DNA from 2 places in the Cellulomonas sp. T2.31MG-18 genome. Region 2 is predicted to be linked to the other one. Evidence: predicted binding sites of a transcription regulator. Region 2 holds the regulator's gene; the other holds the start of a gene.
The links. Region 2 encodes HspR, which represses chaperone genes until heat shock. Its sites were predicted from a motif close to AAGTTGAGTCNNNNNGACTCAACTT; they were not measured.
Positions count from the first base shown of each region.

Region 1: a site for HspR is predicted at 11,195-11,219, ahead of clpB (ATP-dependent chaperone ClpB). Genes of this name have one in related genera too.

Region 1 is NZ_CAXWGW010000001.1:514,555-529,887, reverse strand. Features, by position in the region: gene glpK (glycerol kinase GlpK) at 25-1,545, shown strand; gene ACFQTY_RS02415 (aldo/keto reductase) at 1,733-2,668, shown strand; gene ACFQTY_RS02410 (exodeoxyribonuclease III) at 2,727-3,518, shown strand; gene ACFQTY_RS02405 (DUF4190 domain-containing protein) at 3,649-4,797, shown strand; gene ACFQTY_RS02400 (glycoside hydrolase family 3 C-terminal domain-containing protein) at 4,939-7,212, shown strand; gene ACFQTY_RS02395 (heme-degrading domain-containing protein) at 7,250-7,771, opposite strand; gene ACFQTY_RS02390 (UdgX family uracil-DNA binding protein) at 7,861-8,499, opposite strand; gene clpB (ATP-dependent chaperone ClpB) at 8,519-11,134, opposite strand; gene ACFQTY_RS02380 (histidine phosphatase family protein) at 11,348-11,986, shown strand; gene ACFQTY_RS02375 (alpha/beta hydrolase) at 12,000-13,049, shown strand; gene ACFQTY_RS02370 (cation diffusion facilitator family transporter) at 12,976-13,932, opposite strand; gene ACFQTY_RS02365 (VOC family protein) at 13,995-14,804, shown strand; gene trmB (tRNA (guanosine(46)-N7)-methyltransferase TrmB) at 14,851-15,333, shown strand, end outside.
Region 2 is NZ_CAXWGW010000002.1:17,710-33,042, reverse strand. Features, by position in the region: gene ACFQTY_RS07995 (sigma-70 family RNA polymerase sigma factor) at 1-1,088, opposite strand, end outside; gene ACFQTY_RS07990 (hypothetical protein) at 1,221-2,039, shown strand; gene ACFQTY_RS07985 (phosphotransferase) at 2,177-3,007, shown strand; gene ACFQTY_RS07980 (methyl-accepting chemotaxis protein) at 3,318-4,883, shown strand; gene nrdF (class 1b ribonucleoside-diphosphate reductase subunit beta) at 4,962-5,939, opposite strand; gene nrdE (class 1b ribonucleoside-diphosphate reductase subunit alpha) at 5,977-8,124, opposite strand; gene nrdI (class Ib ribonucleoside-diphosphate reductase assembly flavoprotein NrdI) at 8,094-8,510, opposite strand; gene nrdH (glutaredoxin-like protein NrdH) at 8,709-8,954, opposite strand; gene ACFQTY_RS07955 (AAA family ATPase) at 9,398-11,287, opposite strand; gene ACFQTY_RS07950 (hypothetical protein) at 11,643-12,065, opposite strand; gene ACFQTY_RS07945 (heat shock protein transcriptional repressor HspR) at 12,277-12,711, opposite strand; gene ACFQTY_RS07940 (DnaJ C-terminal domain-containing protein) at 12,749-13,732, opposite strand; gene ACFQTY_RS07935 (nucleotide exchange factor GrpE) at 13,791-14,456, opposite strand; gene dnaK (molecular chaperone DnaK) at 14,456-15,333, opposite strand, start outside.

The DNA.
Region 1 (15,333 bases), on a different contig from region 2:
AACGACCCTCGACGAGGAGGCACCATGGCTGACAAGTACGTGATGGCGATCGACCAGGGCACCACGAGCACCCGCGCGATGATCTTCGACCACGCGGGAACGGTGGTCTCGGTCGGCCAGAAGGAGCACGAGCAGATCTTCCCGAAGCCGGGCTGGGTGGAGCACAACCCGAAGGAGATCTGGGACAACACGCGTGAGGTGGTCGGCCAGGCACTCGGCAAGGCGAGCCTGAACTACGACGACCTCGCCGCGGTCGGCATCACCAACCAGCGCGAGACCACCGTGGTGTGGGACCGCGAGACCGGCGAGCCCGTCTACAACGCGATCGTCTGGCAGGACACCCGCACGCAGAAGATCGCCGACGACCTCGGCGCCCTCGGCGGCGGTGCGGACCGGTACAAGGCCCGCGTCGGTCTGCCCCTGGCGACCTACTTCTCGGGCCCGAAGATCCGCTGGATCCTCGACAACGTCGAGGGTGCCCGGGAGAAGGCCGAGGCCGGCAAGCTCGCGTTCGGCAACACCGACTCGTGGGTCCTGTGGAACATGACCGGCGGGGTCGACGGCGGCATCCACGTCACCGACCCGACCAACGCCTCGCGCACCATGCTGATGAACCTCGACACGCTGACGTGGAACGAGGAGATCGCCGGCGAGATGGGCATCCCGCTGTCGATGCTGCCGCAGATCCGCAGCTCGTCCGAGGTGTACGGGCACGGTCGCAAGGGCGGTCTGGTCCCGGGCGTGCCGATCTCGGGCATCCTCGGCGACCAGCAGGCGGCGACGTTCGGCCAGGCGTGCTTCGAGGTCGGGAACGCGAAGAACACCTACGGCACCGGCAACTTCATGCTGCTGAACACCGGCACGTCGCCCATCCCGTCGAAGAACGGCCTGCTGACGACGGTCTGCTACAAGATCGGCGAGCAGCCGACGGTCTACGCGCTCGAGGGCTCCATCGCCGTCACCGGCTCGCTGATCCAGTGGCTGCGGGACAACCTCGGGTTCATCCAGAGCGCGCCCGAGGTCGAGCAGCTGGCCGAGACGGTCGAGGACAACGGCGGGGCGTACTTCGTCCCGGCGTTCTCGGGCCTGTTCGCGCCGTACTGGCGCGGCGACGCCCGCGGCGTCCTCGTCGGCCTGACGCGGTACGTCACCAAGGGGCACATCGCACGCGCCGCCCTGGAGGCCACCGCCTTCCAGACCCGTGAGGTGCTCGACGCGATGAACGCCGACTCCGGCGTGGACCTGACCGAGCTGAAGGTCGACGGCGGCATGGTGGCCAACGAGGCCCTCATGCAGTTCCAGGCCGACATCCTCGGCGTGCCCGTGATCCGGCCGAAGGTGGCCGAGACCACGGCGCTCGGCGCGGCCTACGCGGCCGGCATCGCCGTCGGGTTCTGGAACGGCGAGCAGGACGTCATCGACAACTGGGCCGAGGACAAGCGCTGGACGCCGTCGATGGACGACGCCGAGCGTGACCGCCAGTACCGGTTGTGGAAGAAGGCCGTCACCAAGTCGTTCGACTGGGTGGACGAGGACGTGCGCTGATCGCACGGTAGTGCGGCCGGGGGTCGCGACGACGGGTGGAGAAACCGGCGTCGCGGCCCCTCGTCGTGCGTGGCGACGGGCGCCGGGCGTCGCCCGCCCGACGGGCCACCCGCCCGCTCGGGTGTCCGGCCTCACGTCGGCTCGGCAGGTGGGCGCGTCGGTGGCCGTGCTTACGATGCGCGGCGTGATGACGACAGTGCAGGTGGGCCACTCGGACCTCGCGGTTCTTCCGCTGGCCCTGGGGGGCAACGTCTTCGGGTGGACGGCCGACGAGGCGACGAGCCTCGACGTGCTCGACGCGTTCGTCGACGCGGGCGGGTCGATGGTGGACACCGCCGACGGGTACTCCCACTGGGTGCCGGGCCACACCGGCGGCGAGAGCGAGACGATCATCGGCCGGTGGCTGGCCCGCCGCGGCCGCCGGGACGACGTGGTGGTGGCGACGAAGGTCTCGCGGCACCCGGACTTCCTGGGCCTGGCACCGGACACGATCCGCGGTGCGGTGCACGCGTCGCTGCAGCGGCTGGGCACCGACCACATCGACCTGTACTACGCCCACTTCGACGACCCGTCGGTGCCGCTGGCCGACTCCCTCGGGGCGCTGTCCGCCCTGGTGGACGAGGGGCTGGTGCGCTACCTCGGCATCTCCAACTACACCCCCGACCGGATCGACGAGTGGCTGGCCGTCACCGAGCGGGAGAACCTGCACCGGCCGGTCGCGCTGCAGCCGGAGTACAACCTGGTCGAGCGCGGGTTCGAGGACGGGCTGCAGGCCCGTGCCGAGACGTACGGCCTGGGCGTGTTCCCGTACTACGCGCTGGCGTCCGGGTTCCTCACCGGCAAGTACCGCGCCGACGGCTCGCCGAGCGGTCCGCGTGCCAGCCGGGCGGCGCAGTACCTCGAGGGCCGCGGCGCCGCGGTGCTCCCCGTGCTGGACGAGGTCGCGGCGGCGCACGGCGTGTCCGACGCGACCGTGGCGCTGGCGTGGCTGCGCCGGCGGCCGACGGTCGTGGCGCCCATCGCGAGCGCCCGGAGCCTCGACCAGCTGCCGGACCTGCTGGCCTCCACCACCCTCGAGCTGGCGGCCGACGAGGTCGCTGCGCTGGACGCCGCCTCGCGCTGACCCCCACGACCGCGGGCGGACGGTCAGGCTGTCACCGGTCGCAGGTACCGTGCCGTCCATGCGCCTGGCCACCTGGAACGTCAACTCGATCCGTGCCCGCGTGGACCGGGTGCTCGCCTACCTCGAACGCACCGGCGTCGACGTGCTGGCGATGCAGGAGACCAAGGTCAAGGACGAGTCGTTCCCGCGGGAGGGCTTCGAGGCCCTCGGGTACGAGGTGGTCACCAGCGGGTTCAGCCAGTGGAACGGCGTCGCCATCGCGTCGAAGGTCGGCGTGGCCGACGTGGAGCACGGTTTCCCCGGCCAGCCGACGTGGGGCGACCCCGGGGCCGTCGAGGCGCGAGCCGTGGGCGCGACCTGCGGCGGGGTGCGCGTGTGGAGCCTGTACGTGCCTAACGGTCGCGACGTCGGCGACCCGCACTTCACCTACAAGCTCGAGTGGCTGGAGCGCCTGCGGGAGGCCGCCGGCGGGTGGCTGCACGCCGACCCCGCGGCCCGGATCGCCATGGTCGGCGACTGGAACATCGCCCCGCTGGACACCGACGTCTGGGACATCGGCTTCTTCGCGGGCCGGACGCACGTCACGCCGGCCGAGCGGGAGGCGTTCGAGGCGATCGCGGCCGCCGGGTACACCGAGGTGTCGCGGCAGCACGTCCCCGCCGAGCACACCTACACGTACTGGGACTACCAGCAGCTGCGGTTCCCCCGGAACGAGGGCATGCGCATCGACCTGACGTACGCCTCACCGGCCCTCGCGGCGGAGGTCACCGACGTGGTCATCGAGCGGAACGAGCGCAAGGGCAAGGCGCCGTCCGACCACGTACCGGTGGTGCTGACGATCGCCGACTGACGGCGGAGGCCGCGCGCGTGGCGACGGGTGCGGGCTGCAGGTCGGGCGGGGTCGGGCGGGTGTGTCCCCCGGCACAGATCGCCCGCCGACCAGGGCATACGTGTGGGAGCGCTGCGCTACGTTGCGGCCCATGAGTCAGGACCCGGGTGCCGCAGCGGACTCTGCGCAGCAGCCCGACCCGTACGCCGCACCCATCCCGCAGCCCGAGGGTGGTGGCAGCGCCCCGGCCCCGATGTACGCCCAGCCGAACCCGTACGGCGAGGCACCGGTGTCGGGGCAGACACAGCCGGGGCAGGGACAGCCGGGGCAGCAGCCGGTGCACGGGCAGGAGCCGTACGGAGCGGCGCAGCCGTACGGGCCGGCGGCTTCGTACGGTCCGGCGCCGGTGTACGGGCAGCAGGCGGTCTACGGGCAGCAGCCGGCGTACGGGCAGCAGCCGGCGTACGGGCAGCAGCCGGCGTATGGGCAGCAGGCGGTCTACGGGCAGCAGCCGGCGTACGGGCCACCGGGGCAGGTCCCGACGTACGGTCCGTACGGCTACCCCACGGGGCAGCCGTACGCCCCGGCGGGCGGCTGGGACACCCCCAAGACGGACCCGATGTCCATCGCGGCACTCGTCGTCGCGCTGAGCGGGTTCCTGTTCGGTCTCACGTTCCCGGTCGGCCTGGGACTCGGCATCGCCGGCATGGTGCGCACCAAGCGTCGCCAGCTCGAGGGGCGTGGCCTCGCCATCGCCGCGGTGGTGGTCGGGGCCTTCGGGACACTGCTGATCATCGGGTTCATCGTGCTGATCGCCGTGCTGGGGAGCAGCGGCGGGCTCGACGACTCGGCGTCGTCGTCCCGGACGTCGTCGGGGCCGGTGCACAGCGGCTCGGCGTCCGGCACCACGCTGCCGGAGTACCGACTGGTGCAGGGCCTGACGCCCGGCGAGTGCCTGCAGGGCGACACCAGCTCCTGGTCGCTGGCCGACGCCGTCCCGGTCCCCTGCACCGCACCGCACAACCTCGAGGTGGTGTCGGTGTACACGCTCGCCGAGCGGCCGGTGAACAGCACCAAGGAGCCCGGCGCCGAGCTGGACAAGGCCCAGTCGGCCTGCGAGGACGACGTGCTGGCGGCGAACTCCGCGCTGCTCGGCGCGGACGACTGGTCGGACGTCTGGGCGCCGCACCCGGACCAGTGGGACGCCGGCGAGACGTCCGCCTACTGCCTGTGGGGCACGGACTCCACCGTGACGGGCTCGGCCACGCAGGGCTTCGGGGTGCAGAGCTCCAACCTCTGACCCACCGCGCCGGTCCCACCGGCCGCCCCGCACCGCCGGTCCACCCTGCCCGTCCACAGTGCCGGCCCGACCGGCCGCACGTTCGCCCGTCAGACCGCGGCGATAGCCTGACCGCACCGCCGCCACAGGAAGGTTGCACCGATGGTCGACGTCGACCGTGTGCTCGCAGCACTGACCCTCCAGGAGAAGGCCGGGCTGACGTCCGGTGCGGACTTCTGGCACACCAAGGCCGTCGAGCGGCTGGAGCTGCCGGCCGTCATGGTGGCGGACGGGCCGCACGGCCTGCGCAAGCAGGTGGCGGAGGGCGGCTCGGCGGAGCTCGGCGAGTCGGTTCCGGCCACCTGCTTCCCGACGGCGGCCGCCCTCGGCTCCACGTGGGACCCCGAGCTGCTGCAGCGCGTCGGGGCGGCGCTGGGCCGCGAGACCAGGGCGAACGGCGTCTCCGTCCTGCTGGGCCCCGGCGTGAACATCAAGCGCACCCCGCTGTGCGGGCGCAACTTCGAGTACGTGTCCGAGGACCCGTTGGTCGCGGGGGCGCTCGGCGCAGCACTGGTCGAGGGGGTGCAGAGCCAGGGCGTCGGCACGTCCCTGAAGCACTTCGCGGCGAACAACCAGGAGACCGATCGCATGCGGGTCTCCGCCGACGTCGACGAGCGGACGCTGCGCGAGATCTACCTGCCGGCGTTCGAGCGGATCGTCACGCAGGCGAAGCCGTGGACCGTGATGTGCTCGTACAACCGCATCAACGGCACGTACGCCTCGCAGCACCCGTGGCTGCTGACCCAGGTGCTGCGGGACGAGTGGGGGTTCGACGGGCTGGTCGTGTCGGACTGGGGTGCGGTGCACGACCGTGTGGCGGCCCTGACCGCCGGCCTGGACCTGCAGATGCCCGGCGTCGGAGCGCGCCCCGACCTCGACGTGGTGTCGGCCGTGATCGATGGCCGGCTGGACGAGCAGGTGCTGGACCGCTCCGTCCGCCGCGTGCTGCAGCTGGTGGACCGGGCGCAGCCGGCCGTCGCCGACCCCGGCACCGCCGACCTCGACGCCCACCACGAGCTGGCCCGCGAGGCGGCGGCCGCCGGTTCGGTGCTGCTGCGCAACGAGCGCGTGGGCGGTGCACCGCTGCTCCCGCTCGAGGCGGACGCGGCCCGCGGTGCCGTCGTCGTGGGCGAGTTCGCCCGCACCCCGCGCTACCAGGGCGCGGGGTCGTCGCAGGTGCGCGCGACCCGCGTCGACGACGCGCTGACGGCGCTCCGCGCGGCCACGGGGACGGAGCTGCCGTTCGCCCCGGGCTTCTCCCTGGCGGGTGACGACGAGCACGACGAGGTGCTCCGCACCGACGCCGTGGCGGCGGCACGCGACGCGTCCGTCGTGCTCGTGTTCCTGGGCCTGCCGGCCGCCGACGAGTCCGAGGGGTACGACCGGCCGCGGTGGGGCCTGCCCGACAACCAGGTGCGCACGCTCGCCGCGATCGCGCAGGTCAACCCCAGGATCGTGGTGGTGCTGTCCAACGGCAGCGCGGTCAACGTGTCGCCATGGCGCGAGCTCGCGCCGGCGATCCTCGAGACGTGGCTGTCCGGGCAGGCCGGCGGCTCGGCGGTTGCGGACGTGCTGCTGGGCCACCGCTCCCCCGAGGGCCGGCTGACCGAGACGATCCCGCACCGGCTGGTGGACACCCCGGCGTTCGGCAGCTTCCCCGGTGAGGGAGGGCACGTCCGGTACGGCGAGGGCGTGCTGGTGGGCTACCGCTGGTACGACGCGCGTGACCTGGAGGTGGCCTACCCCTTCGGGCACGGGCTGACGTACACGACGTTCGCGTACGACGAGGTCGCGGCCCAGGTGCACGGCGAGGGTGCGGCCGCCACCGTGGACGTCAGCGTCCGGGTGACCAACACCGGCACGCGGGACGGTGCCGAGGTGGTCCAGGTGTACGTGGGCGACCCGGAGGCGTCCGTGCAGCGGCCCGTGCGTGAGCTGCGGGCGTTCCGCAAGGTCTGGCTGGCGCCCGGCGAGTCGCAGGTGGTGAGCCTGACGCTGACGGCGCGCGACCTGTCCTACTGGCACCCCGACCTGCGCCGGTGGGTGGTGGAGGGCGGCACGTTCGTCGTCGAGGTCGGCGCCTCGTCGCGGGACCTGCGCGGTTCCGTGGAGGTCGAGGTGGTCGGCGAGCCGATCTGGCCGCCGCTGACCGCCATGTCCACTGTCGCGGAGTGGTTGGCGGACCCCGCCGGCGGTCCCGCGCTGCGGGCGGTGCTCGCGGCCGGCGGGGTCACCGAGCTGGCCGCCCACTGGTCGGCGGAGCTGGCGCAGGTGCCGCTGCGGGTAGCCGTCGACTTCGGCATGGCGGCGGGCTTCGGTCCCGACGAGGTCAACGCCCTGGTCCGCGACGTGACGGCGGCGGTGCCCGCCTCCTAGCGCCAGGCGGGCGGCAGGTCAGCCTGCGGGGTCGGCGTCAGCCGGCGAGGTAGACCGTGAGGCCTTCGACGACGAGCGCATGGTCGTCCTGCTGCGGCAGCCCCGACACGGCGACGACGCCGACCAGCTGCCCGTCGACGCGCAGCGGGAAGCAGCCGCCGTGGGCCTTGTAGGTCTCGTCCAGACCGGACGACTCCTCGAACGTCGTGCCGTCGACGCGGTAGCGGGTGCCCACCGCGAACGACGAGTGGCCGTAGTGGCGCACCACCTTCGCCTTGGCGCCGATCCACCAGTCGTTGGTGGTGGACGAGCCGGGGAACGCCCGCTGGAACACGGTGTGCGGCCCGTCCGGGGTGTCCACCTCGACCCGCACCACCACCGGCAGCTGCCGCTGCTCGGCCAGCACCGCGACGGTGGCGCCGATCCGCGCGGCGTCGTCGTACGTCAGGTGCGGCAGCACCAGGCGCTGCTCCTGCGCCTCGAGCTCGGCCAGCAGCGCGGGGTCGGAGAACTTGACGGGGGTCGCCTGGGCGGCGGACTGGGCGGCGTCGTCGGTCACGCCGCGACGGTACCCCGAACGGCATGGCCTCCGGCCGGCCGGATGGGCACCTCGCGGTTCAGAGCCGGCCGTCCGTGGGTACGGACTCCTCAGCGGACGGCGGCGACCGCGACCCGCAGGTCCGCGACCAGGCCGTCCAGCGCGGCAGCCCGCTCGGCGCTCCCGCGCACGCGCAGCACCGACGACGGGTGCACGGTGACCAGCGTCCGCAGCGGCGCGTCGGGCGGCTCGAGCAGCCGGCCACGCAACGACGTCACGGACTCGTCCCGGCCGAGCACCGCCTGCGTGGCGGTGCCGCCGAGCGCGACGACCACCCGCGGCTCGACCGCGGCCAGCTCGGCGGTCAGCCACGGCAGGCACGCCCGGATGTGGCCCACCGCGGGTGTCTTGTGGATGCGCCGTGGACCGCGCTCCTCGAACCGGAAGTGCTTCACCGCATTGGTCAGGTACACCTCCGAGCGCGAGGTCCCGGCCGCCTCCAGCGCCTCGTCGAGCAGCCGTCCGGCGGGGCCGACGAAGGGCGCGCCCTCGCGGTCCTCCTTGTCCCCCGGCTGCTCGCCGACCAGCACCAGGGGCGCGGCCGGGTCACCGGAGGAGAACACCACCTGCGTGGCCGGTGCCCACAGCTCGCAGCCGCGGCAGCCCGGCGCCGCGGCGCGCAGCGCGGAGACGTCGCCCTCGGGCGGCACCCACTGCTGCGCGCCGGGTCGCTCCGGCTGCCGGGTCACCCGGTCAGCATCGCCGCCGTCAGGCCAGCACGCTCGGTGAGCCGGTGGTCACCGACAGGGTGCCGGCGTCGTCGCGGTCGACCACCACCGTGTCGCCGTCGTGCACCTGGCCGGCGAGCAGCGACCGGGCCAGCCGGTCCCCGATCTCCTTCTGCACCAGCCGGCGCAGCGGCCGGGCACCGTAGGCGGGGTCGTACCCCTCGAGCGCCAGCCACTCGCGGGCGGCGGGGGTGACGTCGAGCGTCAGCCGGCGGTCGGCCAGCCGACGGGCCAGCGCGGCGACCTGCAGCTCGACGATCTGCCCGATCTCGTCGATCGACAGGGCGTCGAACAGCACGATGTCGTCCAGCCGGTTGAGGAACTCCGGCTTGAACGCCGAGCGCACCGCCGTCATCACACCCTCGCGCCGGGCGTCGTCGGACAGCATCGGGTCCGCGAGGAACTGGGAACCGAGGTTCGACGTCAGCACCAGGATCACGTTGCGGAAGTCGACCGTGCGGCCCTGGCCGTCGGTCAGCCGACCGTCGTCCAGCACCTGCAGCAGGATGTCGAACACCTCGGGGTGCGCCTTCTCCACCTCGTCGAGCAGCACCACCGCGTAGGGACGGCGCCGCACCGCCTCGGTCAGCTGGCCGCCCTCCTCGTAGCCGACGTACCCGGGAGGGGCACCGACCAGGCGGGCGACCGAGTGCTTCTCGGAGTACTCGCTCATGTCGATGCGGACCATGGCGCGCTCGTCGTCGAACAGGAAGTCCGCGAGCGCCTTGGCCAGCTCCGTCTTGCCGACGCCGGTGGGGCCCAGGAACAGGAACGAGCCGGTGGGGCGGTCGGGGTCGGAGATGCCGGCGCGGGCCCGACGGACGGCGTCGGAGACGGTGGCGACGGCCTTCTTCTGGCCGATCAGCCGCTCGCCGAGCACCTCCTCCATGCGCAGCAGCTTGGCGGTCTCCCCCTCCAGCAGCCGGCCGGCGGGGATGCCGGTCCAGGCGGCCACCACCTCGGCGACCTCGTCGGGACCGACCTTCTCGGCGATCATCGGGGTGCTGCCGGCGAGGTCCTCGTCGACACCCTCCTCCGACGACTCGGCGGCGGCGATCTCCTTCTCCACCGCCGGGATCTCGCCGTACATCAGGCGGCCGGCGGTGGCCAGGTCACCCTCGCGCTGCGCGCGCTCGGAGTCGGCACGCAGCTGGTCCAGGCGGGCGCGCAGGTCGCCGACCCGGTTGTGACCGGCCTTCTCCTTCTCCCACCGGGCGGTCAGCGACGCGAGCTCCTCGCGGCGGTCGGCCAGGTCGGCGCGCAGCTTGTCGAGGCGGTCGCGGGAGGCGGGGTCGTCGGCCTCCGAGAGGACGACCTCCTCCATCTCCAGGCGGGTGACGGCGCGCTGCAGCGCGTCGATCTCGATGGGGCTGGAGTCGAGCTCCATCCGCAGCCGGCTCGCCGCCTCGTCCACCAGGTCGATCGCCTTGTCGGGCAGCTGGCGCCCGGAGATGTACCGGTCGGACAGCGTGGCGGCGGCGACAAGGGCGGCGTCGGAGATGGTCACCTTGTGGTGCGCCTCGTACCGCTCCTTGAGGCCGCGCAGGATCGCGATGGTGTCCTCGACCGACGGCTCGCCGACGAACACCTGCTGGAAGCGGCGCTCGAGGGCCGGGTCCTTCTCGATGCGCTCGCGGTACTCGTCGAGCGTCGTCGCGCCCACCAGGCGCAGCTCCCCGCGGGCCAGCATCGGCTTGAGCATGTTGCCGGCGTCCATCGCGCCCTCGCCGCCGGCGCCCGCGCCGACCACGGTGTGCAGCTCGTCGATGAACGTGACGATCTCGCCCTCGGCACCGGTGATCTCGGCGAGCACCGCCTTGAGCCGCTCCTCGAACTCGCCGCGGTACTTGGCGCCGGCGACCATGGACGCGAGGTCCAGGGAGACGAGGCGCTTGCCGCGCAGCGACTCCGGCACGTCACCGGCGACGATGCGCTGGGCGAGACCCTCGACGACCGCTGTCTTGCCGACGCCCGGCTCGCCGATCAGTACCGGGTTGTTCTTGGTGCGGCGGGACAGCACCTGGATCACGCGGCGGATCTCGGCGTCGCGACCGATCACCGGGTCGAGCTTGCCGTCGCGCGCCTGCTGCGTCAGGTCGACGCCGTACTGCTCGAGGGCCTTGAACGTGCCCTCCGGGTTCGGAGTGGTGACGCGGGCGTTGCCGCGGACGGTCGGCAGGGCCGCGACCAGGGCGTCGCGGGAGGCACCGACGGCCGTGAGCGCCTCGGCGATCCCGGACTGCCCGGTAGCGAGGCCGATCAGCAGGTGCTCGGTGGACACGTAGTCGTCCCCGAGGGCGCGGGCCTCCTTCTCGGCGGCGTCCAGCGCGGTCACCGTCTGGCGGGAGGCCGACGGCTGGGACACCGAGGCGCCGCTGCTGGCGGGCAGCTTGACCAGCATCGCGCGGACCTGGCGGCCGAGCGTCGCACGGTCGGCGCCGACGGCGTCGAGCAGGCCGTTGGCCACGCCGCCCTCCTGCTCGAGGAGTGCCGACAGGACGTGCGCCGGCTCGAGCTGCGGGTTGCCCGCGGCGGTCGCGTGCTGGATGGCGGCGCCGAGCGCCTCCTGTGCCTTGGTGGTGAACTTCGCGTCCACGGATGCGCCTCCCTGGGCGTTGCCGGATGTCGTCTGCTGCTGCCTTGGGCAACGGAGCCGAAGTTGAGTGTATTCCGCTCAACTCTGTGCGCCAGTGGCCGCCGATGTTCGCCCGGCGATCACCGGCGCGTCGCCGAGCGTCCATGAACCGGGTCTAGCGTCGAGGGCGACGACAACGACGAAAGGGCGACGATGACCCTCACTCTGACGCTCGTGCGACACGGGCAGACCCACTTCAACGCACGCCGGCTGCTGCAGGGCAGCTGCGACTCCCCGCTCACCCGCGTCGGCCGCGAGGGGGTGCGCACCACGGCCCGCCACCTCGCGGACGTCCCGTTCCTCGCGGCGTACTCCTCGCCGTCGGGACGCGCGGTGTCGACCGCCGTGGAGATCCTGCGGCACCACCCGGACCTGCGGCTGCGCACCGACGCGGACCTGCGCGAGTACGACTTCGGCACCTTCGAGCGGCACCCCGAGCGGGACCTCGAGGCGGTGCTGCCGTGGACCGAGCTGGTCCCGCAGGTGCTCGACGGCACGCACCCCGGCCTGCCGAAGGGCGAGCACGCCGCCGACTTCATGGCGCGCACCCGCCGGGCCTTCTCGCTGATCGCCGACCGGCACCCGGACGGGGACGTGCTGGTGGTCGGGCACGGGCTGGCGCTGGGCGCGTGGCTGTCGACCATCCACCCCGAGGGACTCGTGGCGCTGCCGAACGCGTCGGTGTCCCAGGTCGAGGTGCACCCCGACGGCTCGACCCGCGTGCTGAGCATCGGGCTGGACGTCGCCGGCCAGGGCATGGTGGCCGCGCGGCCGGTACCGGCCCGGGAGGATGCGCTGCCGCAGGCGGTGTAGCAGGATCCGGCGCATGGCGGACGACGAGGTCAGCGACGTTCTCGGCGTGCCCTGGGTGGCCCGCACGCTGCAGCTGCGACCCGACGGCGTCACCGCGCGCACCGGCATCCCGCCGGTGGCCACGCTGGTGCACCGGGACGAGCCGCCGCGACGCCGCGCGGTGCTGTACGTGCACGGGTTCGTCGACTACTTCTTCCACCCCCACGTCGCCGCGGCGCTCGCCGAGCACGGGTACGACCTGTACGCCCTGGACCTGCGGGACTACGGCCGTTCCATCCGCCCCGGCCGTCCGCCGGACGACGTCACCGACCTGGGCCTGTACTCGGAGGAGATCGACACCGCCGTCCGGCTGCTGCGCCCCCGGTACGAGCGGCTGGTGCTGCTGGGCCACTCGACAGGCGGGCTGATCGCGGCGCTCTGGGCGGACGCGCGTCGCGGGCTCGGGCTGATCGACGCCCTCGTGCTGAACAGCCCGTGGCTGGACCTGCGCGGCAGCTGGGCGCAGCAGCACCTGCTGACGCCGGTGCTCGACGTCGTCGGCCGCGTCGCGCCGACGGCCGTGGTCGCCCGTCTGGACCCGGAGTACGGCAAGGCCCTGCACTCCGCCACGGGCGGAGAGTGGGACTACGACCTGGCGTGGAAGAACTCGGACTTCCCGGTCACGGCCGGCTTCATCCGCACCGTCCGCCGGGGGCACGCCCGGGTGGCGCGCGGCCTGCACGTCGACGTGCCGGTGCTGGTGCTCCGCTCCGACCGCAGCGGGCCGAACAAGGGCTGGCACGACGAGCTGGTGACCACGGACTCGGTGCTCGACGTCGAGCAGATCGCCGCTCGCGCCCCGCTGCTCGGCGACGACGTCACCCTCGTGACCGTCCCGGGCGGCGCGCACGACCTCGCGCTGTCCCCCGCGCCGGCCCGTGAGCAGTACCTGCGCGAGGTGACCGACTTCCTCGCGGCGCGGCTGCCCGACGCGACGCCCCCGGCTCCCGCTACGGCAGCAGGGACGGCTCGTCCGGCTCCGACAGCGACAGCACCGCCCCCACCACCGCCGGCCGCTGCCTGAGCGACGCCTCGAGCCGCGCGAGCGCGTGCGACGCCTGCTCCTCCGGCTCGTCGCCCACCAGGTCCACGGCGCCGACGACGAGCACCTGCCCGGCGCCCATCACCTCGAGGCGCAGCGAGGTGACCCGCGCCACCTCGGGCCGTTCGAGCAGCGCCTGCAGCACCATGCGGTGCACCTGCGGGTCCGCCGTCTCGCCCACCAGGAAGTCCCGGTTGCGCTCGATCAGCACCACGGCGACGACGCCCAGCAGGAGCCCGATCAGGATCGAGCCGACCGCGTCCGGCACCACCGACCCGGTCAGCTGGTGCCCCAGGATGCCGGCCGCCGCGATCACGATGCCGACCAGCGCCGCGGAGTCTTCGAAGAACACCGCCCGCACCGTCGGGTCGGAGGTGCGCAGCACGTGCTCGCGCAGCGTCCGCTGCCGTTTCGCGGCCTGCCCGCGCAGCTGCCGCCAGGCCTGCGCGAACGAGGCGCCCTCGAGCACGAACGAGATGGCCAGCACGACGTAGGCGACCGTGAACGAGGCGGCCGGTTCCGGGTGCATCAGCTCCTGCACGCCGTGGGTCACCGAGACACCGGCCCCGACGGCGAACAGGCCGATCGCGGCGAACAGCGACCACACGTACACCTCGCGGCCGTAGCCGAGCGGATGCGTGGCGTCCGGTGGCCGGTCCGCCTTGCGGTGCGCGATCAGCAGGAACACCTCGTTGCCCGTGTCCGCCCACGAGTGCGCGGCCTCGGCGAGCATCGACGCCGCTCCCGTGACCACCGCGGCGACCGACTTGGCCAGCGCGATGAGCAGGTTGGCCCCCAGCGCCACGATCACGGTGGTCAGGGACTCGCCGCCGGCGCGGGACTCGCGGGCCACCTCGTGCGTCATGCCCCCTGGTTAGCACAGCCTCTCCGGTGTCGCGCGTGCGGCGGCGGTGATGTGATGGCGGCATGACGACGCAGCAGGTGCCCTGGTCACCCGGTACCGCGTGCTGGGCGGACATCACCGTGCCGGACCTCGACCGGGCGATCGGCTTCTACGGTCCCCTCCTCGGCTGGCGGTTCGAGACGGGCGGTCCGGAGACCGGCGGGTACACCCAGGCCTTCGTCGGCGACCGCCAGGTGGTCGGCCTGACCGAGCCGATGGGCGAGGACCCGGCTCCACCGGCGGCGTGGTGCGTCTACCTGGCGACGGACGACCTGGCGACGACCGTGCAGCGCGCCGAGCAGCTCGGCGGCCGCACCCTGCTGGGGCCGATCGACGTGATGGGCTTCGGGTCCATGGCCCTGCTGACCGACCCGACCGAGGCCGTGGTGGGGCTGTGGTCGGGTGGCTCGCACATCGGCTGGGAGGTGGTCGACGAGCCGGGCGCGGTGGTGTGGACGGAGCACATGTCCCACGACCAGGCCCGCGCCCTCGCGTTCTACGACGGGCTGTTCGGGTACGACGTGACGGACCTGTCCGCACCCGACTTCGACTACGCGTCCGTCGCGGTGGACGGCGAGACGGTGCGCAGCGGGATCGGCGGCTACGGCCCCGGTGCGGGCGCGCAGGTGCCGGCCGCGTGGACGGTGTACTTCCAGGTGCGGGTGGCCGACGACGCGGCGGCCCGCGTCACGGAGCTCGGCGGCACGGTGGTCAGCCCGCCGGAGGACACGCCGTACGGCCGGATGGTGCTGGTCAAGGGTCCGTTCGGCGAGGTGTTCGCGCTGATGGAGCCGCCGGCCGAGCAGCCGCCGACGGGCACGCCTCCCGCCTGAGCCCTCCGCCTGAACCCCCCGCCTGGCCGCCGGGTAGCCTGCGGCCGTGACCGGCGCCTCCCCCGACGACTTCCACCACGTCGCGGCAGGCCCGCACGAGCCGCTGCGCACGTTCCACCCGCGGCGGGCGGCGCTCGGCCGCGACCGGGCCGACGCGCTGAACCGGTTGTGGCCGCGCTACGGCTTCTCGGTGCACGACGAGGCGCTCGGCCGCGGCCCCCGCACGCCGGACGGTCTGCTCGACACCGACGCCCTGTTCGGCCGGCACGCCCCGCTGGTGCTCGAGATCGGCCCGGGCATGGGCGAGGCCACGGTCGAGACCGCGGCCGACGACCCGGCGCGGGACTACCTCGCGGTGGAGGCGCACCTGCCCGGCGTCGCCAACCTGCTGTCCCTCGTCGAGCGCGCCGGCCTGACCAACGTCCGGGTGGGCCACGGCGACGCCCTGCAGCTGGTGCGCGAGTCGATCGCCCCGAGCAGCCTCGCGGCGGTGCACGCCTTCTTCCCCGACCCGTGGCCCAAGGCCCGT
Region 2 (15,333 bases):
ACCAGCGCCGTCGGGATGCCGGCCAGCAGACCGCCCACGCCGGCGAGCGCACCGCCGACCCCCGCGGCACCCGTGGTCAGCGCACCGGCCGTCGCCGCACCGGCCGCCCCCATCCCCTCGGTCGCGCCGGCACCCGCCAGCTCGCCCGCGGCAGCTCCACCCGCGGCACCGCCCGCACCGGCGCCCGCGGCACCGCCCGCCCCAGCACCGGCACCGGCGCCACCGCCGGCCGCCGCGCCCGTCGGCCCGGCCGTCAGGCTCGCCACCCCGGCCGCAAGCCCGCCGCCGATCGGCAGCGCGTGCCCCAGCGCCCCGAGCCCGGCCAGACCCAGCACCAGCGGAGCCACGACGCCGCGCATGCCGTGGCTGACGTCGCCCAGCTCCAGCACCAGCCCGCGGCACCGGCCGCACTCGTCGAGGTGCGCCTCCACCGCCTTGGTGTCGCGCGCGCCGAGCCCGCCCCGCACGTACCCGCCGAGCTTGCCGGACACCGCACGGCAGGCCTCGGAGAGCGGCTCGTTCAGGTGCTGCTGCAGGTACGCCTGGCGCAGACCCTCCCGCGCCCGGTACGCCAGCGCGGCGGTGCTGTTGGCCGTCAGGCCCAGCAGGGGCGCGATCTGCGCCGGCTGCAGCCCCTCGACCTCGCTGTGCCACAGCACGGCCTGCCACCGCTCGGGCAGCGAGGCGAACGCCCGGGCGACCAGCCCGCGCTCGAGCCCCGCCAGCGCCGGTTCGGCGGCGTCCGCCTCGGGCAGCGCACCGGCTTCCAGCACGGCGACGTCGTCCGTCGCCTGCGTGCGACGGCCCGCGTCACGACGCACCGCGGCGACCCGGCGGACGACGGTGAACAGGTAGGCGCGGAACGCCTCGGTCGGTCCCGACCCGCGTTGCAGGGCGCCCCAGACGGCGGTGAACGCGTCCGCCACCACGTCCTCCGCGTCCGCGGCGGAGTCGGTGTGCTGGCGGGCGACCACCAGCGCGGCCCCCGCGTGCCGTTCGTAGAGCGCGCCGAAGGCGGCCGCGTCCCGCGTACGGGAGGCGGCGATCAGATCGGCATCGGACCGCAGGTCCGAGCCGACCCCTGCCATGGCGCTCACGAGCGCTCCGATTCGTCCGGTATCTGCCACACCTAGGGTGCCACAGGGTCCGCCATGCGGGTGAATCACGTTTCGCCCGCTCCATCGGCATCACGACGAGCCGGCTGAACCCTCTCTTCCGGCGTGACGACGGACATGGGCCCACAGGCCTTCCTCTCCGGCGGCCTTCCCGGAGACGGATCGCGCGACCCGCGGCACCGCGCCGACCCTGTGCCGGACGGACTGCGCGACCAGTGGCGGCGCAGCAGCCTGGCCTCGGTGTGGCTGCGCCCCTCGGACTGGTACCACCCCGCGGTGGACGCCCTGGCCGAGGCGGTGCTGACCGGCGGTGACCCGACGGCCCCCGCGCAGGAGCTGGGCCGGGCGCGGTCGTACGACGGGATCGGCCTGGGCGAGGCGTTGGACGACCTGAGCTGCCTGTACAGCAGCATGGGCGCGCACCAGCCGCCGATGGCGGTGGTCCGCGCGTTGTGCGACGGGTGGACGGACGAGCAGGCCGGCGCGTTCGCGGCGAGCACCAGCGTGGACGCCGAGACGGGCCTGCCCACGCAGCAGTACCTGCACCTGCGGCTGACCGAGGCGTACGCCCGTGCCGAGGGCAGCCCCGGCTCGCTGACGGTGATCGACGTGGCGGCCGGGGAGGTGTCCGGCTTCCTTCGGGCGGCACGGTCCGCGGCGATGGGCGCCTCCCTCGACGCGGCGTTCGGGCCCGGGTGGCCGATGGCCAGCCTGGGGGGCGGCGTCTTCGTCGTCGTCGGCCTGCACGACGAGGACCCGGCGGACCGCATCGCCGCCCTGCGGGCCGAGATCGCCCGCCGCTGCTGCGACGTCGACGTGCGCGTCGCCACCCGGCTGCCGCTGCGGGTGACGACGCATGCGCTGCCGCCGACCAGGTCCGGCGCGGAGGCGCTGCTGACGCGGCTGACCCGCCGGGACCGGTGACACCGATCCGTTGACCCGTTCGGGTCAACGGAGGTCAAGAGCAGCCCACGTCCTGTCCACGCCCGGTCGCGTCGCAGGTCATGAGCGAGTTTTCCCGATCACGGGACAATCTCGGGATCAGCGCCTACCTTCTTTCTATGACCCCCGCCGGCCTTGCCCCGAGCGACCCCGCGGCGCCGGACGCCGAGCGGGACAAGGGTGCGTCCGCCGCCGCCGTCCCCGCGCCTGCCGAGGCGCCGGGAACGCCGCACGCCGCCGCCGAGGGACCCGGACCCCTGCTGACCGCGGGCTTCTCGGCGGACGTGTACGCCATCTCCGAGACGCAGGTGCTGCGTCGCTACCGCTCGGGCCGTGACGCCGGGCCGGAGGCCGAGCTGATGCGGTACGCGCTCGCGCACGGGTTCCCGGTACCCAAGGCCGTGCACGTCGGCGGCCCCGACCTGGTGCTCGAGCGCCTGCACGGGCCCACGCTGCTGCAGGCCCTCGCCGCCGGGGTGACGTCGCTGCACGAGGGCGCGCAGATCATGACCGACCTGCACGACAAGCTGCACCGGATCCCCGCGCCGACCAGCTGGGCGCCGTCGTCGCCCACCGACTGGCCGCACGTCGGCGGTGGTGACGTGGTGGTGCACCTCGACCTGCACCCGGGCAACATCGTGCTGTCCGAGGCCCACGGTCCGATGCTGGTCGACTGGGCCAACGCACGGACCGGCACCGCGGCGCTCGACGTGGCGCTCAGCGCGCTGATCCTGGCCGAGGTGGCGGTCGACGCCGGCGGCGAGTACTCCGAGGCCGCGCGGGTGCTGCTCGCGGCGTTCCTCGCGGGGGTGCACCTCGACGTGCGGCCCGTGCTGAACGAGGCCGCGCACCTGCGCGCCAACGACCCGGCGCTGGTGGCCGGCGAGCGGGAGCTGCTGGGCGAGGCCGTCGGGCTGGTCCGGTCCATGGAGAACGTCACCCGCGACTGACCGGGCGACTGGCTGGGCGCTGGGCGCTGGGACCATCGTCCTGCGCGGCGCGAGCCACGGGCGAGTTCGCCACCCGATCGGGTGCATCGCGACCTGACTGGCCCACGTGAGCCGCTCAGACGGTGCCGCCGGCCGCCGATGGGCCGCGCGGTGTCATCGCAGGGGGCGATGGCCGCGAGCTAGGGCAGGGCTCAGCATGTCGTCGATCCGCACGTCTTCCATTCGCACGTCGTCGCTCGGCACGTCGTCTCTCGGTACGTCGTCCGGGATCCGTTCCCGGGGGTTGCTCGGCTGGTGGGGCGACAGGTCGGTGAGCACCCGCATCCTCACGGCGGTGCTGGTCGCCTCGGTCGTCGCCCTCGGCGTCGGGGTGCTGGGCATCGTCGGCCTCGGCAGCACCAACGCCGCCGCGTCGTCCCTGTACCAGCGTGACGTGCTGGGGCTGGAGGACGCGACCGCGATCCGCCGCGCCACGCTCCAGATGCGGCTGGACATCACCAACCAGGCACTCTCCCTCGACGCCGCCGAGACCACCAAGTACGAGCAGGCCGTGATGGCCGACCAGAAGGACGTGCTCGACGCGGAGACCGCGCTGAAGGCCGTGGCGCTCAGCGACCAGCAGCAGTCGGCGCTGCACGACTTCGACCAGAGCTTCACCGGGTACGTCGGGGTGCGCGACAACGCCCTGCTGCCGGCAGGCCGCGCCAAGGACATCACCACCTGGACCAAGGCCCGGGACGAGCAGGCCGCGCCGTTGATCGACCAGATGGGCACCGCGATGTCGACGCTGGTCGACAGCTCCAAGTCGGCGGCGAAGGCCTCCGCGGCGGCGGTCACCACGCAGTACCGGAGCAGCCGGTTGCTGATGATCGTCGCTCTGGGCGCCGGACTGACGGCGGCCGTCGCACTCGGCCTGCTCGTCGCGCGGGGCATCGTGCGGGGCATCGGCCGGGTGCGGGCCGTGTCGACCGCGCTCGAGCACGGGGACCTGACGGTCACCGCAGCTTTGACGTCGCACGACGAGGTGGGGCAGATGGGCCATGCGCTCGACCAGGCGGTGGGGACGCTGCGGACGACGCTCGGCACCATCGACGCCTCCTCGGCGTCGCTCGCCACCGCCACCGAGCAGATGGCCGCCTCGAGCCAGCAGATCGCGTCGGCCGCCGAGGAGACGGCGGCGCAGGCCGGGGTGGTGTCGAGCTCGGCGGGCGAGGTGTCGCAGAACGTGCAGGCGGTCGCGGCCGGCGCCGAGCAGATGGGTGCCTCGATCCGCGAGATCGCGCAGAACGCCACCGAGGCGGCGCGGGTCGCGGCTCAGGCGGTGTCGGCAGCGGCGGAGACGACGGCCACGGTGTCGCGGCTCGGCGAGTCGAGCCGGGAGATCGGCAACGTCGTCAAGCTCATCACGTCCATCGCCGAGCAGACCAACCTGCTGGCGCTGAACGCCACCATCGAGGCCGCGCGCGCCGGCGAGGCGGGCAAGGGGTTCGCGGTGGTCGCCGGAGAGGTCAAGGACCTTGCGCGGGAGACGGCCAAGGCGACGGAGGACATCGCCCGCCGCGTCGAGGCGATCCAGGGCGACACCGACGGCGCGGTCGCCGCCATCGGTCAGATCACGTCGGTGATCGGTGCGATCAACGACTACCAGACCACCATCGCGGCGGCCGTCGAGGAGCAGACTGCCACCACCAACGAGATGAACCGGGGCGTCACCAAGGCCGCCACCGGCGCGGGCGAGATCGCCGCGAACATCTCGGGGGTGGCCGACGCGGCCGCGGTGACCACCCAGGGGGTCGCCGAGTCGCAGGTGTCCGTCGCCGAGCTGGCCCGCATGTCCGTCGAGCTGAAGGACCTGGTCGGCCACTTCACCGTCTGACCGCCTCGGACCACAGCACTGAGGCCGGCGCCGCAGGGGGGCGCCGGCCTCAGTGCTGGACGGAGAGCGAGCTGGAGGTCAGAACTCCCAGTCCTCGTCCTGCGTGTTCACGGCCTTGCCGATCACGTAGGACGAGCCCGAGCCGGAGAAGAAGTCGTGGTTCTCGTCGGCGTTCGGGGACAGGGCCGAGAGGATCGACGGGTTGACGTCGGTCTCGTCGCGCGGGAACAGCGCCTCGTAGCCGAGGTTCATCAGCGCCTTGTTGCCGTTGTACCGGAGGAACTTCTTCACGTCCTCGGTCAGGCCGAGCTCGTCGTAGAGGTCCTGCGTGTACTCGACCTCGTTCTCGTACAGCTCGAAGAGCAGCTCGAACGTGTACTCCTTGAGCGCCGCCCGCTCGGCCTCGGTGACCTGCTCGAGGCCCTTCTGGTACTTGTAGCCGATGTAGTACCCGTGCACCGCCTCGTCACGGATGATCAGGCGGATCAGGTCGGCCGTGTTGGTCAGCTTGGCGCGGGACGCCCAGTACATCGGGGCGTAGAAGCCCGAGTAGAAGAGGAACGACTCGAGCATGGTGCTCGCGACCTTCCGCTTCAGCGGCTCGTCACCCCGGTAGTACTGCAGCACGATCTCGGCCTTGCGCTGCAGGTTCGCGTTCTCCTCGCTCCACCGGAACGCCTCGTCGATCTCCGGGGTGGAGATCAGCGTGGAGAAGATGGACGAGTAGCTCTTCGCGTGCACCGACTCCATGAACGCGATGTTCGTGTAGACGGCCTCCTCGTGCGGGGTCAGCGCGTCGGGGATCAGGCTGACGGCGCCGACCGTGCCCTGGATGGTGTCCAGCAGCGTCAGGCCGGTGAACACCCGGGTGGTCATCGTCTTCTCGGCCTCGGTGAGCGTGGCCCAGCTCTGGATGTCGTTGGACACCGGGACCTTCTCCGGCAGCCAGAAGTTGCCGGTCAGGCGGTCCCAGACCTCGGCGTCCTTGTCGTCCTCGAGACGGTTCCAGTTGATCGCCTGGACGCGGTCGATGAGCTTGAGCTTCGGGGGGGTCATCGTGCTTCCTCGTCGTTCGTCGTGAAGGGCGTCTGCGTCACAGCATGCAGCTGACGCAGCCGTCCACCTCGGTGCCCTCGAGCGCCAGCTGGCGCAGACGGACGTAGTAGATCGTCTTGATGCCCTTGCGCCAGGCGTAGATCTGCGCCTTGTTCAGGTCGCGGGTGGTGGCCGTGTCCTTGAAGAACAGCGTCAGCGACAGGCCCTGGTCCACGTGCTGGGTGGCCTCGGCGTAGGTGTCGATGATCTTCTCGGGGCCGATCTCGTACGCGTCCTGGTAGTACTCCAGGTTGTCGTTCGTCATGAACGGCGCCGGGTAGTAGACGCGGCCGATCTTGCCTTCCTTGCGGATCTCGATCTTGCTGGCGATCGGGTGGATCGAGCTGGTCGAGTGGTTGATGTAGCTGATCGAGCCGGTGGGCGGGACGGCCTGCAGGTTCTGGTTGTACAGACCGTGCTCGGCGACCGAGGCGGCCAGTGCCCGCCAGTCGTCCTGCGTCGGGATGTGGATGCCGGCGTCCGCGAAGAGCGCGGCGACCCGCTCGGTGCGCGGCGCCCACTCCTTCTCGACGTACTTGGTGAAGTACTCACCGGACGCGTACTTCGAGTCGGCGAACCCCTCGAACGCGCTCCCCCGCTCGATCGCGAGCTGGTTGGACGCGCGGATCGCGTGGTAGGCCACCGTGTAGAAGTAGATGTTGGTGAAGTCGAGACCCTCGTCGGAGCCGTAGAAGATCCGCTCGCGCGCCAGGTAGCCGTGCAGGTTCATCTGGCCCAGGCCGATGGCGTGGCCGCCGGCGTTGCCCTTCTTCACCGACGGCACCGACTCGATGTCCGTCTGGTCGGACACCGCGGTCAGCGCGCGGATCGCCGTCTCCACCGTCTTGCCCAGGTCCGGCGAGTCCATGGTCAGCGCGATATTCAGCGAGCCCAGGTTGCAGGAGATGTCCTTGCCCACCGTCTTGTACGAGAGGTCCTCGTTGTACTCCGACGGCGTGGAGACCTGCAGGATCTCCGAGCAGAGGTTGGACATGGTGATCTTGCCCTTGATCGGGTTCGCCTTGTTCACCGTGTCCTCGAACACGATGTACGGGTAGCCCGACTCGAACTGGATCTCCGCGAGGCGCTGGAAGAACTCCCGGGCGCTGATCTTGGACTTGCGGATCCGCGCGTCGTCGACCATCTCGTGGTACTTCTCGGTCACGTCGATGTCCGCGAACGGCACGCCGTACACGCGCTCCACGTCGTACGGCGAGAACAGGTACATCGGCTCGTTCTTGCGGGCCAGCTCGAACGTGATGTCCGGGATGACGACACCCAGGGAGAGGGTCTTGATGCGGACCTTCTCGTCCGCGTTCTCCCGCTTGGTGTCCAGGAACCGGTAGATGTCCGGGTGGTGCGCGTGCAGGTACACCGCGCCGGCACCCTGGCGGGCACCGAGCTGGTTGGCGTAGCTGAACGAGTCCTCGAGCAGCTTCATCACGGGGATGACGCCGGAGCTCTGGTTCTCGATGTGCTTGATGGGGGCGCCGTGCTCGCGGATGTTGCTCAGCAGCAGCGCCACGCCGCCGCCGCGCTTGGACAGCTGCAGGGCGGAGTTGATGCCGCGCGCGATGGACTCCATGTTGTCCTCGATGCGCAGCAGGAAGCAGCTGACGGGCTCGCCTCGCTGCGCCTTGCCGAGATTGAGGAACGTCGGCGTCGCCGGCTGGAACCGGCCCGAGACCATCTCGTCGACCAGGGACACCGCGAAGTCGGTGTCGCCGTCGGCCAGCGCGAGGGCGACCATGCACACGCGGTCCTCGAACCGCTCCAGGTAGCGCTTCCCGTCGAACGTCTTCAGCGTGTAGCTCGTGTAGTACTTGAACGCGCCGAGGAACGTCGAGAAGCGGAACTTCTTGGAGTAGGCATACTCGAACAGCGTCTTGAGGAAGGCGCGGTCGTACTTCGCCAGCACCGCCGGGTCGTAGTACTTGTTCTCGACGAGGTAGTCGAGCTTCTCGTCCAGGTCGTGGAAGAACACCGTGTTCTGGTTGACGTGCTGCAGGAAGTACTCCCGAGCCGCCTCACGGTCCTTGTCGAACTGGATGTTCCCGTCCGCGTCGTACAGGTTGAGCATCGCGTTCAGGGCGTGGTAGTCCAGCCCCGTCGCGCTCACGCGGGAATCTGTCGCCGTCGCTGCCAAAACCGCCCCAATCCTTCGCGGACGCGAGTCACGTCCTCTGCTGTTCCCATGAGCTCGAACCCGTACAGGTAGGGGACGTCGCACTTGGTGGCGACGACCTTCCCCGCCTTGCAGTAGGCCGAGCCGAAGTTCGTGTTGCCGGCCGCGATGACGCCGCGGATCAGCGCACGGTTGCCCTCGTCGTTGAGGAACTTGACCACCTGGCGGGGCACCGCCCCGCCCTCGTTGCCGCCCCCGTAGGTGGGGACGACGAGCACATAGGGCTCCTGCACGTGCAGGAACCCGTCGGTGGGCCGCAACGGGATGCGCTCCGCCGCGAGGCCCACCTTGTCGACGAACCGACGGGTGTTCTCGGAGACCGACGAGAAGTACACCAACGAACCCATGGCGCACCCCCTCCCCGGTTCCGACCTGCGGTCGCGCCGCCACCGGGGACACGGATGCCCGGCGGTCCAGTTGTGATCAGCGCGTCCCCGGATCAGCGGGGACGGTGCCCTCCGGGCCGGCACGGTGTGGTCCGGCGCCGGCCCGGGGCGTCCGTCGGACGAGCGCTCCGGCTCGGGGCCGGCGCTCGCCGAGCCTCGTCAGGCGACCGCGGTCGCCATGCGCTCTGCGAGCGCCTTGATGCGGTCCGGGCGGTAGCCCGACCAGTGCTCGCCGCCGGCCATGACGACCGGGGCCTGCAGGTGACCGAGGGACATCACGTAGTCGCGGGCGTCCGCGTCCTCGCTGATGTCGACCACCGTGTAGTCGTAGCCGAGCTTGTCCAGGGCGCGGTAGGTGGCGCTGCACTGCACGCACGACGGCTTGCTGTAGACCGTGATCGTCATCCGTGGCTCCCCAGTGATCCTGCTGCTCTGCTTCGTCTCGTCGCTCCCGGCACGTGCTGCCGGGAGCCTCGACGTCGGTGGGCGACCCGCTGGAGCGGTACGCCGTGCGTCGGATGCCGACACTACACCTAGTGGTCGGGCTTGCCACCAGCCACAAGGGCTTGTGTTACAGCCGTGTCGTTTTTCACCCTGTGCATGGTGAGGCAACCCTATGGAGGACCACTGACACAGGGCCCTGGCCAGGGCGTTCGCGGCGAACGGGGGACCCGCTCGAGCCGCCGTCCCCAGGGTCTCGGCGCGTCGTCCACACGCCGTCCACAGCGGCCCCCGTGGGGCCGCGCAGCCGCCCACACGCCGTCCACAGGGCTCAACACCGACATCGGCGAGCACCATCCCCTGGCCAGCCACGGGACGGTGCCGGACTCACCCGCCGGTCCCGCGGGTCAGGCGATGCGCAGGTGCCCCGCAGCGGCCGGCTGGGCGTGCGGGGCCGGTGACTCGCCCTCACGGGCGGCGCGGGCCGCCTCGAGCACGTCCGTGATCTGGTCGCCGATCAGCTCGTGGCGCACCAGCAGCGCGTCGCGCAGCGCCTCGACCAGGTCCCGGTTTCCGGCCAGCAGCCGGCGGACGGTGCTGCGGGCCTCGTCGAGCACCTGCTCGAGCCGGTCGCGCGCGCGGGAGTCGGCCAGCACCGCCTCCACGACGTCCTTGCCGGTGGCGGCCAGCGAGACCAGCGACCCCGTCATGCCGGCGGCGCCGACCATCTGGGCGGCGGTGCGCGTCGCGGCCGCCAGGTCGGAGGCCGGCCCCGTGGTGGTGCCGCCGAAGAACAGCTCCTCCGCCACCCAGCCGCCCATGGCGATCTGCACCAGTGCGGAAAGGTCGTCGTGCGACTGCGTGTAGACCTCCTCGCAGTCGTCGTGCGCCAGCATTCCGAGCGCGGCGCCGCGCTTGACGATGGTCAGCACCTCGAGGTTGCGACGTGGCGCCACGAGCCAGGCGGTGACGGCGTGCCCCGCCTCGTGGGTGGCGATCAGCTGCTGCTCGGCCGGCGTGTACGTCACGGGGTGGCCGATGCCCACCAGCTCGGTGATCCGCGCGTGCTCCACGTCGACGAAGCTCATCGTCTCGGCACCCCGGCGCAGGGCGTTGACCAGGGCCTCGTCCAACAGGTGCTCCACCATCACCGGCGTCCAGCCGTTGGTGGCGGCCGCGACGCGGTCCCGCAGCGTCGGGTCGTCCAGCTCGGGCTCGTGCGCCCGACGGGCGAGGAAGTGGTCGACGAGGGCGCGGCGGCCGTGCGCGTCGGGCGTCGGGAAGGTCAGCCGGCGGTCGAAGCGACCGGGGCGCAGCAGGGCCGGGTCGAGCGAGTCGGCGCGGTTGGTGGCGGCGATCAGCAGGATGGGCGCCCGACGAGGCCGACGACGACGCAGCCGCCGGTCCGACGGCAGCAGCAGGTTCACCGCGTCGAGCAGCCGACCCATCAGGCGCTCGCTGCCCACCGGCTCGTCGAACGACTGCATCTGCACCAGCAGCTCGTTGACCACGCCGCCGGTGCCCTCGCTGATGATCGCGTGGCGAACGGCGCCGCCGACGCCAGGCAGCGTGCCGGACTGCTCCGTCGCCACCGACCCGAACAGGCCACCCCGGCGCATCGCGATCGCGTCGATCTCCTCGATGAACCCGATCGCGCCGCCCTCGGTGCGAGCCGCCTTGCGCAGCGCCCGGAAGTACGAGCGGATCTTGCGCGCCGTGGCGCCGTAGTACATCGACTGGAAGCTGGTCGCCGAGACGAACAGGAACGGCACGCCGGCCTCGGCGGCCATCGCCTTGGCCGTCATCGTCTTGCCTGTTCCCGGAGGGCCCTCGAACAGCAGCCCGCGCCGCGGCGTGCCGCCCATCTGGTCGGCGAACCGCCGGTGCGTCCAGAACAGGTCGAGGGACCGGCGCACGTCCTCGATGATCGGGTCGATTCCGATCACGTCGTCCAGCGTCACGTCCACCTGCTCAGGGCGGTAGACGACGTGCGGCGAGCGGCTGGCGCCCACCTGCGTGCCGACCAGCATGAGGATCAGCGCGACGAAGAACAGCACCGGCACCATCACCAGCGGGTCGAGGTGCGGCAGCGGCGGCAGCACCGGGGCGCCGGCCAGCGACCGGAGCACCACCCACAGCTCCACGGCGGCCAGTGCGACGGTCAGCCGGAGCAGGCGCCGGCGCCGCATCCGCTCTCGGTCCAGCGCGACGTCGTGCAGTGCGGGCCGACCGGGCACCGGTACGGGCACGGCCTCGGAGGCGGTCACGGGCACGGTCACGGGCAGGGTCTCGGACACGGTGGGCCCTTTCCTCGAGCCGCACCTCGATGGGCGTGCGACGACGACGGGGTGGCGAACCACCATGGTCGAACCGGTCCAGGAATCCGACAACTCGGACAAGACCTGCGGTGAGCTCGAGCGAAGGCTCCGACCGCCACGAGTGCCGGCGCGCAGACGCACCCCTCACCGGACGCGTGCGGCAGCGGCGTGCCCCGGGCGCGGGGCCGCCCCCCTTTTCGTGCTGTACGCCTGGTGCACGTACATCAGGCGTACAGCCGACAGGGAGCATCCGACTCGTGCGGTACGCGTGGCGTCGCTCGGCACGGCTCTGAGCTGCCAGCGCCGGCGCCCTCGCCGTGCCGGCGGGGCGAGATCAGCTGTTGCCGGAGACCTCGACCGTGACGACCGTGCTTCCGGGCGCCGGGGCCCCGAACGTTCCAGCGCTCCCCGTGCCCTCCAGGTGGTCCGAAGCGGCGACTCGCACGTTGACCTGCAGCGTCGAGCCTGTGAGGGTCGTGAGGGTCGACGCGTCGTGCAGCCCGTAGCGCTGCCCGTAGGCGGCGCGCCAGGCCGCGAGGGCGGCCTCCGGCGGGACGTCGACCTGGTAAGCGACGAGGACGTGGGCCGAGGCGTTGTCTATGCCGAACTGCGACTGGCGGGTCTGACGTCCGAGCTCGACGGCGGGGATCGGCGCGACGAGGACCGGCTCCTTCTGCAGCTGCGCCAGCCGGGGCGAGGGCCCGGTGACGCTCAGGCTGATCACGAACGCGAGCACGGCGAGCAGCATCAGCAACATGACCGGGAGCGCCCAGCGGACTCTGCGGTGAAGCCCTCGCTGCACCTGGCGGAGCTCGTCGGCGAGATCCTCGTCGCGTGGTTCGGGAGAGGCGGGCACGGTCGAGCCCTCCTCGCGTCGCACCGGTTGCGCGGACCGTACTGCGCCGCACCGGCTTCCCGGGTGGGAACGCGGGTCGTTCACCCGGCTGCCGCCCGGCGGCGCCTCCGGGCTAGCTGCGGCGGGTGGAGCTGGGGCCGGCGAGGAGCTGGCGCGGGACCCAGCGGGGGGTGCGGCGGGGCTCGGCCTCCGTGGTGAACGGGGGGCGGCGGTCGGCGACCACGTTGCCCGTGGGGTCGGCGGTGAAGATGCGGCGGCCCGGGTTCAGCAGGGTGCGGAGGAACTCGACCTGCCGGCGCGAGGCCTCCAGCTCCTCCTCGAGCTCGAGGATGCGCTTGATGCCGGCCAGGTTGACGCCCTCGTCGTGCGAGAGCCGCTGCACCTCGCGCAGCATCGTGATGTCCCGGCGGGAGTAGCGGCGGCCGCGGCCGGTGGTGCGGCCCGGCTGGACCAGGCCCAGGCGGTCGTACTGGCGCAGGGTCTGGGGGTGCATGCCGGCCAGCCGCGCCGCGACGGAGATCACGAACACCTTGGCGTCGTCGTCCACACCCCTCACCTCCTCACGTCCCCGCCCGCGTCCGGGCCTACGTTCGCGCCTGAGCCATCAGGTCGGCCCGCACGTCCTGGTCCGCCGTCGCCTTGGCGAAGGCCTCGACGGCCTCCTTCGCGGCACCGGACAGCCGTTGTGGCACCGCCACCTGCACGGTGACCAGCAGGTCGCCGGTCGCCTTGGCGGTGTGGATGCCCTTGCCCTTGACGCGCAGGGTGCGGCCCGACGGCGTCCCGGCGGGCACCTTGACCCGGACGGTGGAGCCGTCGAGCGTCGGCACCTCGACCGTCGCGCCCAGCGCCGCCTCGTCGAACGAGACCGGCACGGTTACGCGAAGGTTGTCACCCTCCGCGGAGAACACCGGGTGCGGCGTCACCGAGACGGTGATGACCAGGTCGCCCGGCTCGGCGCCGCGCTCCCCCGGTCGGCCCTTGCCGCGCAGCCGGATCTTCTGACCGTCGCGGACGCCGGCCGGGATGCGGGCGGTGACCGTGCGGCCCTCGACGGACAGCGACACCGTCGAGCCCTCGGCTGCCGTGCGGAACGGCAGCGTGGTGGTAGCCGTCAGGTCGATGCCCGGCTGCGGCCCGCGCTGCTGGGTGAACCCACCACCGCCGCCGCCGAAGAGCCCGCCGAGGATGTCCTCGAAACCGCCACCACCGCCGGTGGAGTAGCGGACGCGGGTGCCGCCCTGACCGCCGGCGCCGAACATGCCGCCGAACAGATCCTCGAACCCGGCGGCGCCGCCACGGGCACCGCCGGGCGCGGTGAACCGGGCACCGCCGGCCATCGCGCGCAGCTGGTCGTACTGCTGACGCTGCTCGGTGTCCGAGAGGACGGCGTACGCCTCGCCGATGTCCTTGAACTTGGCCTCTGCGGTGGCGTCCCCCGGGTTGTGGTCCGGGTGCAGCTGCCGCGCGAGCTTGCGGTAGGCCTTCTTGATGGTCGCGGCGTCGGCGTCCTTGGGGACACCGAGCACGGCGTAGAAGTCCTTCTCGAGCCAGTCCTGGCCGGTCACGGTGCCTCCCTCCTCGTCGTCGTCGCGCGTGCGTGACTGCCGGTGCGCAGCAGGATTGTCAGGCCTCCGGGTCCACCACGGCCACGCGCGCCGCGCGCAGCACCCGGTCGGCCGTGCGGTAGCCCGGCTGGAGCACCATCTGCACGGTGGGCTCGGAGACCTCGGCCGAGTGCGCGTGCATCAGCGCCTCGTGGACGTTCGGGTCGAACGTCTCGCCGGCCTCGCCGTACCGCTCGATGCCGAACCGCTGCAGGGTCGACTCCAGCTTCTCGGCGATCGAGGCGAACGGGCCGGTGAGGTCGCCGTGCTGGCGGGCCAGCTCGACGTCGTCCAGCACGGGGATCAGCGCCTCGGCGAGGGCCGCGACCCCCTGCCCGTGGGCGGCCAGCACCTCGGCCTTGGACCGCTTGACGTACGCCGAGTAGCGCTGGTCCAGGTTGTAGTAGTCGGCCTGGGTGCGCTGCAGCTCGTCGAGCCGCTCGGCGGCCAGCCGCTCCGCCTCCTCGAGGGTCTCGGCGGCCAGCTGGTGGTCCGCGTCGGCGACCGCCTGGGCGGCGGCGTCGAGCACGGCCTCGTCGGGCGTCTTGCCCGTGTCGGCGGACGCGCCGGGCTGGCGCACCTCGAACGTCTCCGGGTCGATCCGGCGCTTGTCGGTGAACCGGGGGGCGCCCTCGTCGGGGCCGGGCGTGCCCGACCCCGACGAGGTGCCGTCAGCAGGAGCCATCACTTGGTGGTGTCCTCGTCGTCGACGATCTCGGCGTCCACCACGTCCTCGTCGGAGGCCGCGGAACCGGTCGAGCCTGCGCCCGCACCGGCACCCGCGCCCGCCGAGCCGGACTCGGCAGCGCCCTGGTTGGCGTAGACCGCCTCACCGATCTTCTGGCCGGCGGCCAGCAGCGCGGAGTGCGCCGTCTTCACGGCGTCGAGGTCGGAGCCCTCGAGCGCGGTACGGACGTCCGCGATCGACTTCTCGACCTCGGACTTCACGTCGTCGGACAGCTTGTCCGCGTTGTCCTTGAGCAGCTTCTCCGTGGAGTAGGCGAGCTGCTCGGCGGAGTTGCGGGTCTCGGCCTCCTCGCGGCGCTTCTTGTCCTCGGCGGCGTGCGCCTCGGCGTCCTTCACCATGCGGTCGATGTCCTCCTTGGGGAGGGCCGAGCCGCCGGTGATCGTCATCGACTGCTCCTTGCCCGTGCCGCGGTCCTTGGCGGACACGTGCACGATGCCGTTCGCGTCGATGTCGAAGGTCACCTCGATCTGCGGGATGCCGCGCGGGGCCGGCGCGATGCCGGTCAGCTCGAAGGTGCCCAGCGGCTTGTTGTCCCGGGCGAACTCGCGCTCGCCCTGGAACACCTGGATCAGCACCGACGGCTGGTTGTCCTCCGCCGTGGAGAAGATCTCCGACCGCTTGGTGGGGATGGCCGTGTTCCGCTCGATCAGCTTGGTCATCACCCCGCCCTTGGTCTCGATGCCGAGGGACAGCGGGGTGACGTCGATCAGCAGGACGTCCTTGCGGTCGCCCTTGATCACACCGGCCTGCAGCGCGGCGCCGACGGCCACGACCTCGTCCGGGTTGACGCCCTTGTTGGGCTCCTTGCCGCCGG